4 regions of the Priestia sp. YIM B13551 genome follow, and region 4 is predicted to be linked to each of the others. Evidence: riboswitches for the same ligand, from Rfam matches in the RefSeq annotation. Region 4 holds a riboswitch; each other region holds the start of a gene.

Region 1 (4,503 bases), 400 kb from region 4:
ATATTATCCGTTGTGTCAATAACGGGGTTAATTCCAATAACCGCATCCCCAATTCCATAGCTTAACGCTTCGTAGAGAGATGCTCTCATTCCTTTTAAGTTATCTGAAGGATGATTAGGCTGGGCTCTTGAAGCCAATACGCCTTTTTGGCCGATAGTCGTTTGACAAGTAGTTTGCACTTCTATTTTGGCTGCTCCTTGAATTAAATCTAAATTGGACATAATTTTAGTAGCTGCCGCAATCATTTCGCTGCTTAATCCTTTGCTAAGCGCAAGAAGGTCTTCTCCGGTATGCTCATCAGATAAGATGTATTCTCTTAACTCCCCTACTGTCCAATTTTTTATAATGTCGTAAACCGATGAATCAATTTGACTTTCGATTAACGCCGAGACGTTGTCTTCATCTGCGCTGAGCAGCGGGTAGTTTCGAATATCAGCAAGTGTGATATCAGCTAGGACTTGCTTTGCTGCCATTCGTTCTTTCATTGACTCAGCGCTAACTCCCGCGAGCTGATCTCCAGAACGCTCTTCGTTTGCTTTGGCCATGATTTCTTTTAAGCTATAAAATGAAAATGTTTCTCCTAACAATCGTGTAGTTTTAAACATCGTTTCCTCCTTGTATATTTAGTGGATTAGGATGAAAAAGCGAGCGTTTTAACGGAAACGGAGATCGCTTCTCCAGCTACTGGTAACCCTAGATCGATGTAATCTCCGTGTGTAAAATCAATTTGATCTAAACAAATAATTTCTAACTCTTTTCTCTGTTTAGCTAGTGCTTGTCCTAAGGCTTTTGCAATATCTTGCTCGCATAAAACAACGAGGCACTTAGCTCTCTTAAAACAAGCAATAAATTCAGCGCTTATTACTTTTGCTAATTCTTGCAGCATCTTATAGCTGCAGTAAGGAAAATGAGATAAAGCAATAGCAACGGGAGGATCTTCTGCACTGAAAATAGTTGAAGCCTGCATACATGACGCTCGAGCTCTTTCTTGAAACAGCTGCGGATTCCACTCCTCCTCTGGCTGTACGGGTATTTCTATAATCGGAATGTTTTTCAGCGGCAGTTTTTTAGACTTAATGTATATGGTTGATCCGCTAACTTCTGTATTTTGCATACCAGCTCCAATGACAGTAGCGCGCGTTGTCTCAGCGGCTTGAGATACTTGGATGGATTGAAAATGATATGCTAGAAGTGGACCAACGTCTCCGTGTATGACCACTTCCTTCACTGTTTTTGGCTTTTGCTTCTCCATCATTGCTCCTACTCCTCCTGAAACCATGATCGTTTCAGGAGGTATAGAAGATCTTGTATGAGGAGAAACGAGCAGCGAGGAATTTTGATTCAGCGCTTTTACATAATTCATGGTTTCTTCAGCTAGTAATTGACAGATAGACGAGAGCTTTTCAAATGTTGCTTTTTCACCTTCTCGCAGTGTTAAAGAATTATTTTTCAAAAATTCAGTTAAATGAGACGAAACGTAGGTAACAAGACCGTCTTCATTTAGTCGAATTAATCTCCCGCCTACATGCAGTGTAAACGTTTCTATCACTTTTCCATTTTGACATAAAGCGATGTTAGCAGTGCCTCCTCCTACATCAATATTGGCAATTACTGCATTTGTTTCAGCAGAACGTTCGATTGCTCCTGATCCTTTTGCTGCTAATATTCCTTCCAAGTCAGCGCCGGCTGTTGCAACAACAAAATCCCCAGCATGTTCGGCTAGATAGTGAACGATACTTTCTGCATTTTGCTTTCTAGCCGTTTCTCCTGTAATGATCACAGCGCCCGCCTCCACTTGATCTAAGGAGATTCCTGCATTCTTATACTCTTGTTCTAGTAGTACCGTTAATCTTTGAACATCGATTTCAACATCGTTTAGCATAGGGGTGGTATAGATAGAACTTGCATACGTTACGCGACGATCAATAATTTGACAGCCTGGCAGCGTAAACTGATTTTGTTGATTTGCTACTAGCAGCTTGCTTACAATCAGTTTTGTTGTGCTTGTTCCAATATCTAAACCTATGCTCGTGATCCATTTCTGTAGCATGCTATCAATCCCTTATCTCGTTTGAATATGGTGATTATCATAAAACAGTTTTTTGAATATTTCACCAACTATGTTATCAAACCTGACACACTTTTGTGTAAACAAAGGTGACAAATAATAAAAAAGACTAAATCTTGGTAGATTTAGTCTTTTTTATTATGAGTGTGATTTAGTTACAATCATTCTTGATGCGGATGGAATTAATAGTGAAAGGATGATTAGACACGATAGCAACGACCCAATCATAGAAATCCCGTTCATTGAGAAAGAATACCACAGAGCGGACATGCCCTTTGGCGCGTATGATCCCCAGAAAATAATACCCGCAATAAAGTGCCAGAAATACCGTGCGAAGCTGCCGATAACAAGGGATAAAACAATCAAAACAAAAGCTTTTGATCTGTTATTGTTAGCTAAATTTGTTTTAATAGATTGCGAAAAAACACCTCCAAAACCTATAAAAGCAAAAGCCACAATATATTCAATAAACGTTTGCAGCGCTGTTAAAATATAAGCCGTTCCTGTTGCCAACTGCAACAGCCCCCATAATAGACCAGATAGAGCCCCGCCTTTTACTCCCCAGCGAAAGCACATAATAAAAATGGGCACCATGGAGAACGAAATACTCACAGCCGTTGCAATCTTAATGGAAGGCAAAAGATCAAGTAGAAGTGCTAATGCTGCAAAAATAGCTATTTCAATTTTAGCCTGTAAGGGTAATGCTTTATTCACGTTTCTCACTCCTGTTTTTGAATCATTCATATCAAACGGTTTACACAGGAGTAAGCAAATATATGCTACTATTCCCACATTCCTACGCTAGCGTTAACTAACAGGTTCGAAGGGTCTGAACAATTTGTTCACTCTCAGCACGGCGGCTCCCCCTGTGGTACGTTCGGATATTTATGTAGTATTATGACAACATTTATTATACCATATGTAACAAAATAGATTCGAGAGATTTCAAAGATGTTTCTATTTTCTGAATCTATTTTTTATAATGACAATCGTTTTAGTATTTGATATACTTCTTTTATGTCAAATGAATATAAAAAACCCTCATCCTAATCGATGAGGTAGAGGTCGCAGTTTTTAATAGTAAAGCAACGGAAATGCAGAGAACATTGAGGATGTTGCTTGAAAGGAAAAATTGCCGAAGTTTAGATCACTTCTCGGTTGATTTAAGCTGGGGCTGTCTCCGAACAGGAACAGAACTGTCACATCATGCAAGTGATGTGAAGAGCTATCTTCACGGAAGGTTGACGCGGTTTTCAGATTTAAAAGCGCGCACATATACTGCGGGCTTTTTTTATGTTATCCCGTCTCTTTCCGTACATTCGAAAGGAGTATTTATCTATGCAAGAGCAGCAAGAATTAAAACGTGGGTTGAAATCTCGCCACTTAACGATGATTTCATTAGGAGGAGCCATCGGAACCGGCTTATTCCTAGCAAGTGGTGGAGCAATTCACACAGCAGGACCTGGGGGAGCGCTTTTAGCTTACGCTATTATTGGTGTCATGGTTTACTTTTTGATGACCAGCCTGGCGGAGCTCGCAGCTTATATGCCTGAAGCTGGTTCGTTTAGTACGTATGCGTCTCGGTTTGTAGATCCATCCTTTGGTTTCGCTCTGGGCTGGAACTATTGGTATAACTGGGCTATTACGATTGCAGCTGAATTATCTGCTGGAGCCCTTATTATGAAATTTTGGTTCCCAAACTCTTCTTCTATTTTATGGAGTGCCCTGTTTTTATTAATTATGTTTGGGCTTAACTACCTTTCTGTAAAAGGATTTGGCGAATCTGAATTTTGGTTTTCATTAATTAAAGTAGTAACGGTTATCATCTTTTTAGTTATTGGTATTATGATGATTTTTGGTATCTTTAACAATGAAGCACCAGGTTTTAAAAACTTCACGCTTGGTGATGGACCCATTCACGGTGGATTCTTTACTGTCTTAGGTATTTTTATGGCTGCTGGTTTTTCATTCCAAGGAACAGAGTTGCTTGGAGTCGCAGCTGGAGAAAGTGAAGATCCGGAAAAAACGGTTCCTCGCGCAGTTAAACAAGTCTTCTGGCGCATCTTGTTATTTTATATTTTAGCTATTTTTGTTATTGGGATGCTTATTCCATACACAGCGGATTCATTAGCAAGTGATGATGTGCGGGTCAGTCCGTTTACTCTAATATTCGAACGAGCAGGTCTGGCGTTTGCAGCATCAGCTATCAATGCCGTTATTTTAACAGCCGTTTTATCTGCTGGTAACTCAGGTATGTATGCTTCTACGCGTATGCTGTGGAACTTAGCGAAAGATGGAAAAGCACCGAGGTTCTTAGCAAAAGTAAATAAACGAGGCGTTCCGGTTAATGCTTTAATCGCAACGGCACTTGTCGGTACACTTGCATTTGGTGCTTCATTTTTTGGAGACGGTGCGGTATACACGTGGTTACTTAA
Region 2 (4,503 bases), on a different contig from region 4:
TTAGGAATAGATTGAATCGCTGCTCGGATAATTTCAGATGCATACGCACCTACACTTAATGAAAATCCAATAATAGCAGAGATAAATGGATCAATTGTTATATCTAAATTGGGTAAGCCGTAGAAAATAATAAATAATTGCACAAGCAGCGGTGTACCTCGAATAATCGATACATAGATGCGCGCAATTATATTTAAAACTTTTATAGATGATAAACGAGCCAAGGCTGTTAAGACAGCTAAAATGATACCGAGTACAAACGTGATTAATGTTAGTGGAATAGAATATTGAATAGCTCCCTTTAGCATTGGTAGGAGAGATGATTGAGCGATTGAAATCAATTGATTCAATCGCTCTCCATCAGGAAAAATATTATTTAGGAGAAACATCTTCGCCAAACCATTTCTTAGAAATTTTTGCGTATGTTCCGTCTTTTTTCATATCTTTCAATGCTTTGTTTACTTCATCCACTAACTTACCGCTGTCTTTTCTAAACATAAAGCCGCTTGCAGCACCATCGGATTTTTCATCCGCGATTTTGATAGGTGCGTTAGGGTGCTTTTTCTTATAGTCAAGGAACGATAATTTATCGTTGATTGTAGCATCAACACGGTTTGCGCTCATTAGTTCTACTGCTTGAGCAAAACCTTCAGCACTCGTAATGTTTGCACCATAAGATTGAGCCATGTCTTTATAGTTACTTGTTAATGACTGCGCTGATTTTTTTCCTTTTAAATCTTTAAATGATTTGATATCTTTTTCGTCTTTACGAACAATTAATACAGCGCCTGACTGGATGTATGGGTCAGAGAAATCGTATTTCTTTTGACGATCTTCACGAATACCCACTTCATTAGCAATCATGTCAAAGCGTTTAGCATCTAATCCGGCAAACATGCCATCCCACTGTGTTTCTTTGAACTCAGCTTTTACGCCAAGACGTTTAGCTACTTCTTGAGCCAATTCTACATCAAACCCAGTTAGCTTTTGTTTGTCATCATGAAAAGTGAACGGAGGGTATGTACCTTCAGTTCCAATTGTTAATACACCATCTTTTTTCACTTTATTATATAAATCCCCTTGTGAAGATTTATTGTCTCCATTGTTTGCTTCATTTTTTGAGCTAGAACCGCATGCGGCAAGCACAACTGTGAAAGCTAATAGTAGCGACAAAAGTGCAGCAAATTTCTTCATTTTCTAAACCCCCTAGTATTCTGATAGGAAATGATACTCTGTGATACTAAACAAGAACACAGCAAAAGTCAACAAAAAAAACTTATACGATTAATGTGACTTAAAATAAGGGAAATATACCTTCTATACACGGTTTGTCATAAGGATACAGAAAGATTTTAAAATTTGGATTAAGTGGATTTTTAAGGGAGATTTGAGGAGTAAAAAGGAAGTTTCATGCGACGATTTTCTCTTTCATTTTTTCATGACTTTTGGTGCAATAAACATATAGTTAAATGTTAAGGTAGAAATAAATTCCTTATGGTACACTTAAAGAAGAATTTATGAAACGGAGCGATATGATGAAAGCCATAAACTTAATCTCAATTGCCTTTGGTGCTATCGCTGGTACATATGCACGTTATTTGCTGAATCTTTCCTTATTATACACGGGCTATCCAATAGGAACGGTAATTGAAAACCTATTAGGAAGCTTCATACTAGGCCTATTAACAGGATTTTTTGTGTGGAAAAAGCCAAAAGAATGGATAAAGCTTGGACTAGGAGTTGGCGTGTGCGGCGGTTTTACAACGTATTCAACGTTTGCAGGAGACGTCATTTCTCTCACTCAGCACCATTTATTTTGGGGAGCCATTTATGTAATTGTCTCTTTAGTAGGTGGAATCCTTCTTGCTTTAGCAGGCTATCTATGCGGTGAAGCGGCAGGGGAAAATTTAGTGAAAGTACATGAGGTGAAGTAAATGAGCATAGTGAGCTTGGCACTTGGCGGGGCAGCTGGAGGGATATGCCGTTATCTTTTGGGTTTAAAAGTTACAAAAATAGTTTCAAACCCTCCTTTTCCAGTATCAATGCTGTTTGTAAACTTGCTCGGTGCGTTTGGCCTTGGTCTTTTTTACGGTAGTTATTATGGAAAGGTTCCGAGTCATGCTTATGATGATTCAATATTTTTAATGATTGGCATTGGGTTTTTTGGTGCCTTTACCACTTTTTCAACGTTCAGTGTGGAAACCGTACAGTTAATTCGAGAAAAATCTTATCGAAAAATGTTGGCGTATGTGGGGATTTCAGCATTTGGAACAGTTGGTTTATTTACAGTCGGTTTACTGGCAGGAACGTTTTTATTTAAGTAAAGAGAACGTTTCTAGTAGGGAAAAACAAAAAGACGGAGAAGTAGAGAATGGATAGAAAAGCAGAAGTTTGGAAATACATTTTGTTGATTGTAGCTGTTGCAGGTCAGATCATCGGTTTTTTATTTTTATTTATAAATGTTGTCGCGGCATTTATTTTTTACGGTTTTTATATTCTAACTTTTATTATGTTACTCCTGCTGTTTATATGGGATCGGAAAAAGGAAAAAGACAAAGAAGAATTTGACGACTATACCGATTACTAACCATATAAAAAGCAGAATGATGCGGTGCGCCGGGCCTCTTACTTACTAAAGAAGCTTAAAAGATACATCTATAAAAAGAAGAGAGCTGTAAGAGCATAAAGAGATATTGTATTTACATCTAGTTGTGTTATAATTTTAAGTGCGAAAACAAAATCAATAAATAGCAATCACTAGGGGAGCTTTTTGAAGCTGAGACGAATGTATTTCGGACCCTTTGAACCTGATCTGGTTTGGACCAGCGTAGGGAAGTGGTGATCATGTTTACATAACGATGCATGCTAACCACTCTACGTTGTAGAGTGGTTTTTTGTATGTAATAAAACCCTCTACACAAGATGAGGTGATTGAAATTTCTCTTTATTCTGAATAGAAAGGTTTCGATCATGTGGATATTCCTAAATTTCATGTCATTACAACAGATAAGCAGCCAATCGAAGAGCTTCAAAAAATTTTAACGGCTATCGCGCCTTTTGCGGGCGCCGTTCATATTAGAGAAAAAGAGAAAACGGCAAAGCAGATTCAATGTTTACTAGAAAGCCTGCCATTTTGTCGCTCTAAAATTATTTTGAATGACCGAGTTGATGTAGCGCATGCTTTAAAAGCAAAAGGCGTACAGCTTGCCTATCATAGTTTAGACGTTTCGGTTGTTATAGACGCATTTCCTTCTCTTATTGTCGGAAAATCAGTTCACTCTGTGGAAGAGGCTTTAGAAGCTGAAAAAGATGGTGCTCACTACATTCTATACGGACATATTTATTCAACACATTCAAAAAAAGGATTAAAAAGTCGAGGGATAGCAGCACTAAAAGAAGTAGTAGACGCTGTGCAGATACCGGTTATTGCCATTGGAGGAATTACACCTGTAAATGCCAAAGAGGTGCTTCAAACAGGAGCACACGGTATAGCTGTGATGTCTGGTGTCATGCTTGCGCAAGATCCCCTCAAAGCGATTAAACAATATTCTCATATATGGACATCTGGAGGTGGAGAAAATGAAGCAGCATTATGATGTACTGTTAATCGGAGGAGGTATAATCAGCTCTTCTATCGCTTATCATTTGTCAAAACAAGGAGCGTCAGTAGCTATTCTTGAACGCAATCAAATTGGTTGTGAAGCTTCAAGTGCAGCCGCTGGTATTTTAGGTGCTCAAGCTGAAATTAATGAAGAAGGTCCTCTTTTAGACCTTGCTATTAAGAGCAGAAGCATGTTTCCTGAACTGGTGAAGGAACTAAAAGAAAAAACGGCCATCGATGTAGAGCTCATTCAAAAAGGCTTATTAAAAGTCGCTGTAACAGAAGAAGATGCACACGTATTAAAGAAAAAAGCCGCTCAGCACCACCGGTGGGATGAACATGTAAGATGGATCGATGTAAAAGAAGCGCGTTTGTTAGAACCCGGGCTCTCTCCAGACATATACGGAGCCATTACAATACCGGGAGACGGCCAGCTAGCTCCGGCTAAGTTAACGCAAGCTCTTGCTCATGGAGCCTTGTATCACGGAGCAGATGTATTCGAATACTGTGACGTTCATTCTCTTATTATGGAAAATGAAACAGTAAAAGGTGTACAGACGTCCAAAGGCTCTTTTTATGGAGAAAAAGTAGTTATTGCAGCAGGCTCATGGGCTAAACGCTTTATTTCTTCTGAACATGTAGGTCAGGTGTTTCCCGTAAAAGGGGAGTGTATTGCTCTTCAAAGTCAAAAGCCGCTGCTTTCTAAAACGATTTTTTTAGATGAAGGTTTTTACTTAGTGCCTAAGACTGGTGGAAGAATCGTAATCGGGGCAACTAAGCTACAGCATGATTTTACCAAGACGGTTTCTGCACAAGGTATTCAATTTTTGCTGAATAAAGCTTCTGCGCTTCTGCCGGCTATTAAAGAAGCCACATTTGAAAAAGCATGGGCTGGTCTTCGT
Region 3 (4,503 bases), on a different contig from region 4:
TGGTAGAAAAACGAGTACGTAAATTTGTCCCTCAGTCACTGGATATTATTATTACACCAACCGTTACGGTGTTAATTACAGGCATTATTACGTATGTAGTATTCATGCCAATCGGAGGCTTAATTTCAGATGGAATCACAAAAGGTCTTTTAGGAGTTCTAGAGGTTGGAGGAGTTGTAGCAGGCTTTGTTTTAGGAGCAACGTTTTTGCCGCTCGTTATTACAGGACTGCATCAAGGTCTTACTCCTGTTCATTTAGAGCTTATTAATTCAATTGGAGATGATCCGCTTCTTCCTATACTAGCAATGGGCGGAGCCGGTCAGGTAGGTGCAGCTTTTGCTATTTATATCAAAACAAAGAAAAAACGTTTAAAGCGAGCAATTGGAGGGGCACTTCCTTCAGGTCTGCTGGGAATCGGAGAGCCGCTTATTTTTGGAGTCACACTTCCTTTAGGGCGCCCATTTTTAACCGCTTGTCTTGGAGCCGGAATCGGAGGAGCGTTTCAGGCGCACTTCCATATTGCAACTGTAGCAGTGGGGGTATCCGGTTTGCCGCTTACGTTTTTAGTTCATGCGCATCAAATTCTTCTTTATTTACTTGGATTAGTTATTGCTTATGCAGCAGGGTTTATTTGTACCTATTTCTTTGGATTTAACGATGAAATGGCGAGGGAGTTTGAATGATCGGTATTTCGTTTTATTTAAATGATAGTGATGCCAAAAAAAGATTAATAGAAGCGAGTGAATGCGGAGTTACACGCGCATTCACTTCGCTTCACATTCCAGAAGAAAAAGGAGATTTGGCTGAACGGGCAAAAGAATTGCTTCATGTGGCTAGAGATTGTGGAATAAGCGTGTATGCAGACGTATCCAAGCATACGCCGGTTCATTTAGGTATTGAAAGCCTTATGACGCTATCTTCACTTGGCGTATCGGGTATTAGACTAGACGATGGCTTTAGTGTAAAAGAAACTCTTTCGCTTGCGAATGAATTTTATATTGCTGTTAATGCAAGTACGTTATCCAAAGAAGAAATAGAATCGCTGTTATCTGCAGGCCTTCATCATCATCAGCTGCTTGCATGGCATAATTTTTATCCGCGGCCTGAAACAGGACTTGAAGAAACGTTTTTTCAACAGCAGACAGATTTATTTAATGAACTTCGTATCCCAGTCTGCGCTTATATTCCTGGAGAAGGCGAAAAAAGAGGCCCTGTTTATCAAGGTCTTCCTACTAGAGAAAAAGACCGTAATAGATGTCCTTTTACCTCTGCAGTAGATTTATACGGATGCGGAGTAACGGAGGTTTATATTGGAGATCCATACGCCGGTTCAAGTTTATTAAAGCGTTTAGTTCGATATCAAGAAAACCGCATTATTCCGCTGCGCATTCGTTCACTTCATATAGAGGGAACGTACAGCGTGCGTCCGGATGTATCAAGAGACGTTCTGCGGTTGGTTGATACTCGATCTGTAAAACCAGTGCCGCCATTTCGTACAGTAGAACGCAGAATCGGAGCAATTACAATGGACAATGATGGCTACGGACGCTACAGAGGAGAGGTTCAAATAGCTAAAACGAATTTGCCTGCAAATGCTAATGTTAACGTGATTGGGTATGTGATAGAGGAAGATCATGAGCTACTTTCATTAGTGAGACCGGGGCGAAAACTTGAGCTTGTCACTGTCTAAATGGAAAAATCGTGTATTTTTAAAAAAGCCGATAGCTAACTAGTAAGCTTATAAAAGTAAAGAGCACACACTGCTTAAAAAAGGTGTGTGCTTTTTATTTTACTAAAAAGGAAACTATTTTCATTGCTGAATCATGAACCTTTCTATTGAATAAACCGCTTTACTATGATAAAACTATTAAAGGTAAACATATGATAATAGTTTAATTTCATAGAGATACAACACCACTAGGGGTGCTTTCGAAGCTGAGAGAGACGAGAAGTCTTAACCCTTATAACCTGAACTAGGTAATACTAGCGTAGGAAAGAGGTATTGTAATGGATGTTTTGTATGGGATTTCCTTACGAACTCGTTATAATAATTTTGTGTATATAAACAAAAACACTTCTTTCCTGCGAAAGAAGTGTTTTTTTATGCATAAAGGAAGGTGTCATACATGGAAGAAACAATTGATTTGCTTGTCAAACAGGTAGAGGAGCGCAAAGGGGAGCTAATCCAGTTATTAACAACGCTTGTTTCATATAAAACGCCGGCGCCTCCTGCACGAAATTCTCATGAAGCGCAGCTATACGTAGCGGATTTCCTTAAAAACTGCGGTTTTTCCATCGATATGTGGGACTTATATTCCAACGATCCCATCGTAGTAGGTACGTTAAAAGGGAAAAAATCAGCTGACTATCAAAGCTTGATTATTAACGGGCATATGGATGTTGCTGAGGTACAAGAAAATGAAAAGTGGGAGACAAATCCGTTTGAAGCTGTGGTAAAAGACAATATGATAATCGGACGCGGAGTTGCTGATATGAAAGGCGGCTTGGCAGGAGCATTATTTGCAGTGCAGCTTTTAACGGAAGCAGGAATTGAACTGCCGGGAGACTTGATTTTTGAATCCGTTGTAGGAGAAGAAGTGGGAGAAGCAGGTACGCTGCAATGCTGTCAGAAAGGATATACAGCTGACTTTGCGCTTGTAGCCGATACGAGTGATTTACATATTCAAGGTCAAGGCGGAGTAATCACAGGATGGATTACGATAAAAAGCAGCAAAACCTATCATGACGGTACACGCCGAAGTATGATTCATGCTGGAGGAGGGCTGTTAGCTGCGAGCGCTATCGAAAAGATGGCAAAAGTGATCGGAGGGCTGCAAGAATTGGAGCGCCACTGGGCTGTTACAAAGAGCTATCCAGGATTTTTGCCAGGAACAAACACGATTAACCCAGCAGTAATCGAAGGCGGAAGGCATGCTGCGTTTATTGCAGATGAATGCAGGCTGTGGATCACCGTTCACTATTATCCTAATGAATCATACGACCAAGTATCAAAAGAAGTGGAAGAATACATTTTAGCTATTGCAAAAGCAGATCCATGGTTAAAAGATAATCTGCCAACCTTTGAATGGGGAGGCACATCAATGATTGAAGACAGAGGAGAAATCTTTCCGTCATTAGAAATTGATGAAGGTCATGCAGGAGTGCAGCTGCTTGCACATACTCACGAACAAATTGAAGGGAAAAAGCCTCCAATTGATGTGTCAACTAGCGTAACAGATGGCGGTTGGCTAGCTGATGCGGGTATTCCAGCAGCTATTTACGGTCCTGGGAATTTAGCAAATGCACATGCTGTGAACGAACAATTAGATATCAATCAGCTTATTCAATATACAAAAGTGATGGTGCAGTTCATTTATACGTGGCTGCATACGCATAAGGAGTGATCATCATGAAATTTAGTGAACGATTATATGAAAAGCTGCAGCCGATTTGGCGCCAAAATCATAATCATCCCTTTGTAGAGGGGATGGGAGACGGAACGCTTGAAAAGGAGAAGTTTCGCTTTTATATGATTCAAGATTATCTTTACCTAATTGATTATGCTAAATTATTTGCGATTGGAGCCATGAAAGCTACCGATGTTCAAACGATGGGGAAATTTGCTGCACTTTTAGATTCTACATTAAACGAAGAAATGAGCCTGCACCGTGAGTATGCCAAGAAATTTGAAATCAGCGAAAAAGAATTAGAAAAAGCGCAGCCATCTCCTACAACGCTTGCATACACACACTATATGCTGCACGTTGGTCAAAGCGGAACATTGGCTGAATTAGTGGCGGCTCTTTTGCCTTGTATGTGGAGCTACTGGGAAATAGGAAAAGAACTCAGTGAAAAGCCTGGAGCTAACAATGAGTTTTATCGTGAGTGGATTGAAATGTACAGCTCAGAAGAATTTGGAGAACTAGCGACGTGGTGTATCAACTTATTTGACTCACTTACTGAAGACAAATCAGAAGCGGAGTTAGAAAAGCTCGAAGAAATTTTCTTAAACACAACGCGTTTTGAGTATATGTTCTGGGATATGGCTTATAACGAAGCGATGTGGCCAATTTATGAATAAGTCTGTGTTATCTTTTCAAAACGTAAGTTTTACGTACAAAAACGGTGATCAAGCGATTTTAAAATCATTAAATTTAGACGTGAAAGAAGGCGAGTTTGTAAGTATCGTTGGAGCAAGCGGATCTGGAAAAAGTACGTTGTTTCGTCTCATTACAGGTCTTGAACAGCAGAGTGAAGGCGATATCATGATTAACGGACAGTCTTACGAAAAACGTCTTGGAAAAGTAGGCTACATGCCGCAGCAAGATTTGCTTCTTCCGTGGCGCACGATTCTAGACAATGCAGCACTGCCTCTTGAGCTTCACAATGTGTCAAAGGCAAGTGCTCATAGGCAAGTATCTCAGCTGCTCGAAGAGTTTGGGTTAAAAGGGTATGAAAACCGTTTTCCAAGTGATTTATCCGGAGGGATGAAGCAGCGTGTTT
Region 4 (4,503 bases):
GTAAGTGCTCTATGCCCGGGTCCAACTAAAACTGGTTTTAGCGACCGAGCCCAGCTAAGCAACTCCAAGCTTTTTCAAAGCGGTGCAATGGATGTAGAAACAGTAACGAAAGTTGGCTATAAAAAATTTATGAAAGGGCAGACGGTTATCGTACCAGGAGTACAGTTTCGTCTTGCTACGTTCATCCCGCGCTTCGTGCCAAGAAAGTGGCTTACATCCGTTGTCCGAAGAACACAAGAAATTAAATAAAGGAGAATATATATGAGTGAAAAAGCAGTCGAGTTATTTCGTGCCAGCATTCCTGTTTTTCAGGCTCTAAGTGATTCAGCAAGACAAGATATTATTTTGCTGCTCGCCGAAAAAGAGCCTTTAACCGTTAATGAAATTGCAAACGAGTCTACTCTATCACGACCGGCAATTTCTCATCATTTAAAAATTTTACGCGATCAAAAGCTTGTGCAAATTGAGCAAAAAGGGACGCAGAGATATTATTCACTAGCTTTAAGTGAGGCAGTTGAGCTATTAAAAAGCTTGCTTGCTACAGTTGAAGCCGAATGTTTATAGGGAGATGAAAGAGATGAACCACGAGCGATTTTATATCACAGATGAAACGGTCATTGAACATATTGTCTCTACACAAAAGCAGTATTTCTATGCGCAAAAGACAAAGAGTATCAACAGCCGTATTCAAGCGCTGAATAAGCTAAGAGACGCAGTCAAACAAAACGAGCAGAGAATTATGGATGCTTTAAAACAAGATTTAAATAAATCTGAAGTAGAGGCCTACACGTCGGAAATTGGGATTTTACTAGAGGAAATTCGATTTACGCTTAAACATTTAGCAAAATGGATGAAGCCTAAAAAAGTAAAAACCGCTTTAACACATGTGGGCTCTAAAGGGAAAATTGTTCCTGAACCGTATGGAGTCGCGTTAATTATTGCTCCGTGGAACTATCCGTTTCAATTAGCACTGTCTCCTTTAGTAGGAGCGATTGCCGCTGGAAACACGGCGATTATAAAACCTTCTGAATTAACGCCTAGCGTATCTCGCGTTATACAAGAATTACTAGCTGAAGCTTTTGACCCAGCATTTGTGACGGTGGTTGAAGGGGCTGTAGACACTACAAGTCTGCTTTTAAAACAGCCCGTTGATTATATTTTCTTTACGGGAAGTGTAAATGTAGGGAAAATTATTATGCAAGAAGCAGGGAAGCAGCTTATTCCCGTCACGCTTGAGCTAGGCGGAAAAAGTCCGTGCATTGTACATGAAGACGCAAACCTAGATCTTGCAGCGAAGCGAATTATGTTTGGTAAAGGGATGAATGCAGGCCAAACGTGCGTTGCTCCTGATTATTTGCTCGTGCATAAAAAGGTAAAAGCGCAGCTTGTAGAGAAACTTCGCGAAGCGATTTCTCAATTTTACGGTAGTAATCCGCTTGAAAGCGACCGCTATGGCCGTATTGTCAGTGAGCGCCATTTTACTCGGCTAGTTGAGTTTTTAAAAGACGGAAATGCTATAGTTGGAGGCGGGTACAATAAAAACACGCTAACAATAGAACCTACGGTGTTAAGTGAAGTAAGCTGGACCTCAGATGTCATGCAAGAAGAAATCTTTGGGCCTATTCTTCCTATGATTGAATATGAAACACTAGACGAAGTCATTCATAAAGTTCAAGAAAAAGCTAAGCCGTTAGCTCTTTACTTATTTACAGAAAGTGAAGATGTGCAAAACGCCATAACGGAGCGTCTTTCATTTGGAGGAGGCTGTATAAACGATACGCTTATGCATATCGCTACGCCATATTTACCGTTTGGCGGAGTGGGAGAAAGCGGCACGGGTCAATATCATGGAAAAGACAGCTTTCAGACATTTACTCATTTTAAAAGCATGCTGTCTCAAACAACCAAGTTTGATTTGTCATTCCGCTATCCTTCGGAAAAACAAAGCTTGAAAATGATCAAAAAATTACTGAAATAAAAGAGCCTCCTGATAGGAGGCTTTTTCGTTATTTTGAAAGTGAAAGCTGAGAAAGCGGCCATTTTTCTTGGATATATGCCATTTCCCAAAATAAATACTCGAGTTCACAGCTTTTGATGAAGTGATCTTTCATACGGTTACGTTCTTCTTCAGTCGCTTGTTCGGCGAGTTCATCGAGCTTGTTACAAAACCATTGTGTTGTGCCATTCATTTCTTCATTATTATAAAACTGAATCCATTCATAAAAAGGATGAGAAGGAGATGGATTTACTTGTTCTGTAATGCGCTGCCCAATTTCAACGTACGTCCATGGACATGGAAGAAGCACTGCAATGATTTCTGCTAAGCTGCCTGTATGCGCAACGCTTGTCATATGGTTAATGTAGTGGCTGGCCGTCGGTGAAAGCGTCTCAGTGTGAAGGTCTTCATAACGTACGCCTGCTACTTCACAAAAATTATTGTGAGGGTGTACTTCACTATGTAATACCGTAGAAATGCCGGCATTAAAGGCTTCCATTTCGGTACGCGTGCGGCATTTCGTTAAAGCAGCGCCGTAAATGCGAACAAATGCTGTTAAGTATTCGTAATCTTGAGAAACGTAGTGAATAAGCGCTTCTTTTGGCACGTTTCCTTCAGCAATTCCTTTAATAAAAGGATGGTTAAAAATGGCTTCGTAAATATAGTTTGCTTCTTGTCTTAATTGAGATGAAAATGACATCAAAATCCTCCTTTAATATGAGGAAGTCACAAACAAGCACATAAAGGAAATAAAAAACACTCCGTTTATAAACGGAGTGGCAAAGGACAGTAAAAAACTGAACATTGCCACTTTCCTACGCTGGTATGAGCCAGATCAGGTTCAAAGGGATCAAGAAAACTTGTCTCAGCCGGTGGGCACCCCTAGTGGACTTCCTATTAATCTATGTTTAACTTACCATATATTCTGAAAAATAGAAAGCGTTATGGGAAATTGTGTGCTAACCGCTTTTCTTTCTTAAAGAGGAAATTTCTTAAAGCTATTTTTAATCATTTTTGTTTAAAAATGCATATTTTTAGGGAAGAAGAGGTATTAATGAAGGGAAGAGCCGTTTTCGTCTCCGAAACACTCCCATATAAATAGAAGAAAGGAGAGAACAAAATGGCGAAATTTCGTTTGTATGCTGTATTAAATACAGTAGGCTTGGCTATTACACTGCTTGTGAATTATTTAGCAAATGCCATTCCAATAGGAGGCAAAACAACGGGAGAAGCTTCTGCGCAAGTTCCTACGTTGTTTACACCAGCGGGTTATGCCTTTGCTATCTGGGGCGTTATTTATTTATTATTAACCATTTGGGTTATACGCCAATTTTTTGCAAGAGAAGATCAAAAGGAAATATATGCACGTATCGGCATTTGGTTTTTTCTAAACTGTTTGTTAAATAGTGCGTGGATCTTTATTTTCCAAAACGATTACTATAAGTTATCTCTTTTAGTTATGCTCTTTATTCTAGGCACATTAATGATTGTATATTCCATTATTCAGCATTCTCGGATGACGACATGGTTTATGCGTCTGCCGATTTCGCTTTATCTTGGATGGATTTCTGTTGCGACTATTGTCAATGTGTTTGTCGTATTTCAAGCAAATGGAATACAGCATTTGCTTGGCCTGAGCGAGTTAGCATGGACGATTATTATGCTGCTGGTAGGAGCTGCGCTGGGCATTATGTTTACATTAAAAAACCGAGACGCTGTTTATCCGCTTGTTTTTATTTGGGCTTATATTGCCATTGCAGTGAAGCAAAGTGGAAATCAGCCAATTGTCATTACTGTCATCATTTCAGTTGTTTTATTAGCAATTGCCATTATTGTGGGATTGATTAAACGCTATAGACGTTTTTAAAAAGAAGCTCTAGCTTTTGTAAGCTAGAGCTTTTTATGATGCTCTTTTGATTGTAAAAAAGCAGCTGTAAAAGCAATTAAGCTAATTAAAATACCAAAAGGAACAACAATTGGTACGAATGATAAAATAAATGTCATAAGTGTAACCTCCATGTTGCATCGGTGCATAATGAAAAATTCAACTTTTTTAAATTGAAGTTCCGCTATTATAGTATGCTAGGCTTTATGTTTGGAGCCTATATGTTTAGAAATAAACGAAAAAGGCAACATACGTTACATACAGGTTGTATTAGGAGGAGTTAAAATGGAAACATATTTAGTCGCTTACACAGATAAAGATGATATGGAATATAAACAAGTGACGTGCGAGAGTTATGAAGATGCAGAGCGTACGGTCCTTCGTTTAGAGAGAGAAGGGCATATGCATATTGAAGAAATTTCAAATCAAGAAGCCTACCGGGGAGATGAATCATCGTACAGAGAATAAATTTTGAATAGAAACACCAACCTTAAAATGAAGAAGCAGCTGCTTCTTCATTTTTCTATTCTATATAGATATCGTTTTATAGAAAAAAGTAAAACGGGAATGATTTTCTTCTGCATTTATGGTACAGTACTAATCAGGTGAGTTTTGAGTTTAG

The links. Region 4 has a riboswitch for thiamine pyrophosphate ahead of tenA (thiaminase II). Riboswitches for the same ligand answer to the same signal wherever they lie in the genome.
Region 1: another riboswitch for thiamine pyrophosphate. It lies ahead of thiT (energy-coupled thiamine transporter ThiT); the one in region 4 lies ahead of tenA (thiaminase II).
Region 2: another riboswitch for thiamine pyrophosphate. It lies ahead of ACFX4N_RS25985 (thiamine phosphate synthase); the one in region 4 lies ahead of tenA (thiaminase II).
Region 3: another riboswitch for thiamine pyrophosphate. It lies ahead of ACFX4N_RS18495 (acetylornithine deacetylase); the one in region 4 lies ahead of tenA (thiaminase II).

What each region holds. Positions count from the first base shown of each region.
Region 1 covers NZ_JBHZOX010000001.1:338,769-343,271, reverse strand. The annotation lists gene ACFX4N_RS01800 (ethanolamine ammonia-lyase subunit EutB) at 1-605, opposite strand, end outside; gene ACFX4N_RS01795 (ethanolamine ammonia-lyase reactivating factor EutA) at 632-2,050, opposite strand; gene thiT (energy-coupled thiamine transporter ThiT) at 2,207-2,812, opposite strand; TPP riboswitch at 2,845-2,945, opposite strand; lysine riboswitch at 3,120-3,304, shown strand; gene ACFX4N_RS01785 (amino acid permease) at 3,407-4,503, shown strand, end outside.
Region 2 covers NZ_JBHZOX010000008.1:62,218-66,720, reverse strand. The annotation lists gene ACFX4N_RS26010 (amino acid ABC transporter permease) at 1-389, opposite strand, end outside; gene ACFX4N_RS26005 (amino acid ABC transporter substrate-binding protein) at 373-1,194, opposite strand; gene ACFX4N_RS26000 (fluoride efflux transporter FluC) at 1,536-1,934, shown strand; gene crcB (fluoride efflux transporter CrcB) at 1,935-2,324, shown strand; gene ACFX4N_RS25990 (hypothetical protein) at 2,372-2,587, shown strand; TPP riboswitch at 2,750-2,851, shown strand; gene ACFX4N_RS25985 (thiamine phosphate synthase) at 2,973-3,596, shown strand; gene thiO (glycine oxidase ThiO) at 3,580-4,503, shown strand, end outside.
Region 3 covers NZ_JBHZOX010000003.1:288,384-292,886, forward strand. The annotation lists gene ACFX4N_RS18485 (PTS transporter subunit EIIC) at 1-683, shown strand, start outside; gene ACFX4N_RS18490 (MupG family TIM beta-alpha barrel fold protein) at 680-1,690, shown strand; TPP riboswitch at 1,910-2,012, shown strand; gene ACFX4N_RS18495 (acetylornithine deacetylase) at 2,127-3,404, shown strand; gene tenA (thiaminase II) at 3,410-4,081, shown strand; gene ACFX4N_RS18505 (ABC transporter ATP-binding protein) at 4,074-4,503, shown strand, end outside.
Region 4 covers NZ_JBHZOX010000001.1:740,890-745,392, reverse strand. The annotation lists partial or broken gene ACFX4N_RS03860 (SDR family NAD(P)-dependent oxidoreductase) at 1-249, shown strand, start outside; gene ACFX4N_RS03855 (ArsR/SmtB family transcription factor) at 262-564, shown strand; gene ACFX4N_RS03850 (aldehyde dehydrogenase) at 578-1,978, shown strand; gene tenA (thiaminase II) at 2,007-2,696, opposite strand; TPP riboswitch at 2,792-2,890, opposite strand; gene ACFX4N_RS03840 (TspO/MBR family protein) at 3,117-3,863, shown strand; gene ACFX4N_RS03835 (hypothetical protein) at 4,167-4,349, shown strand.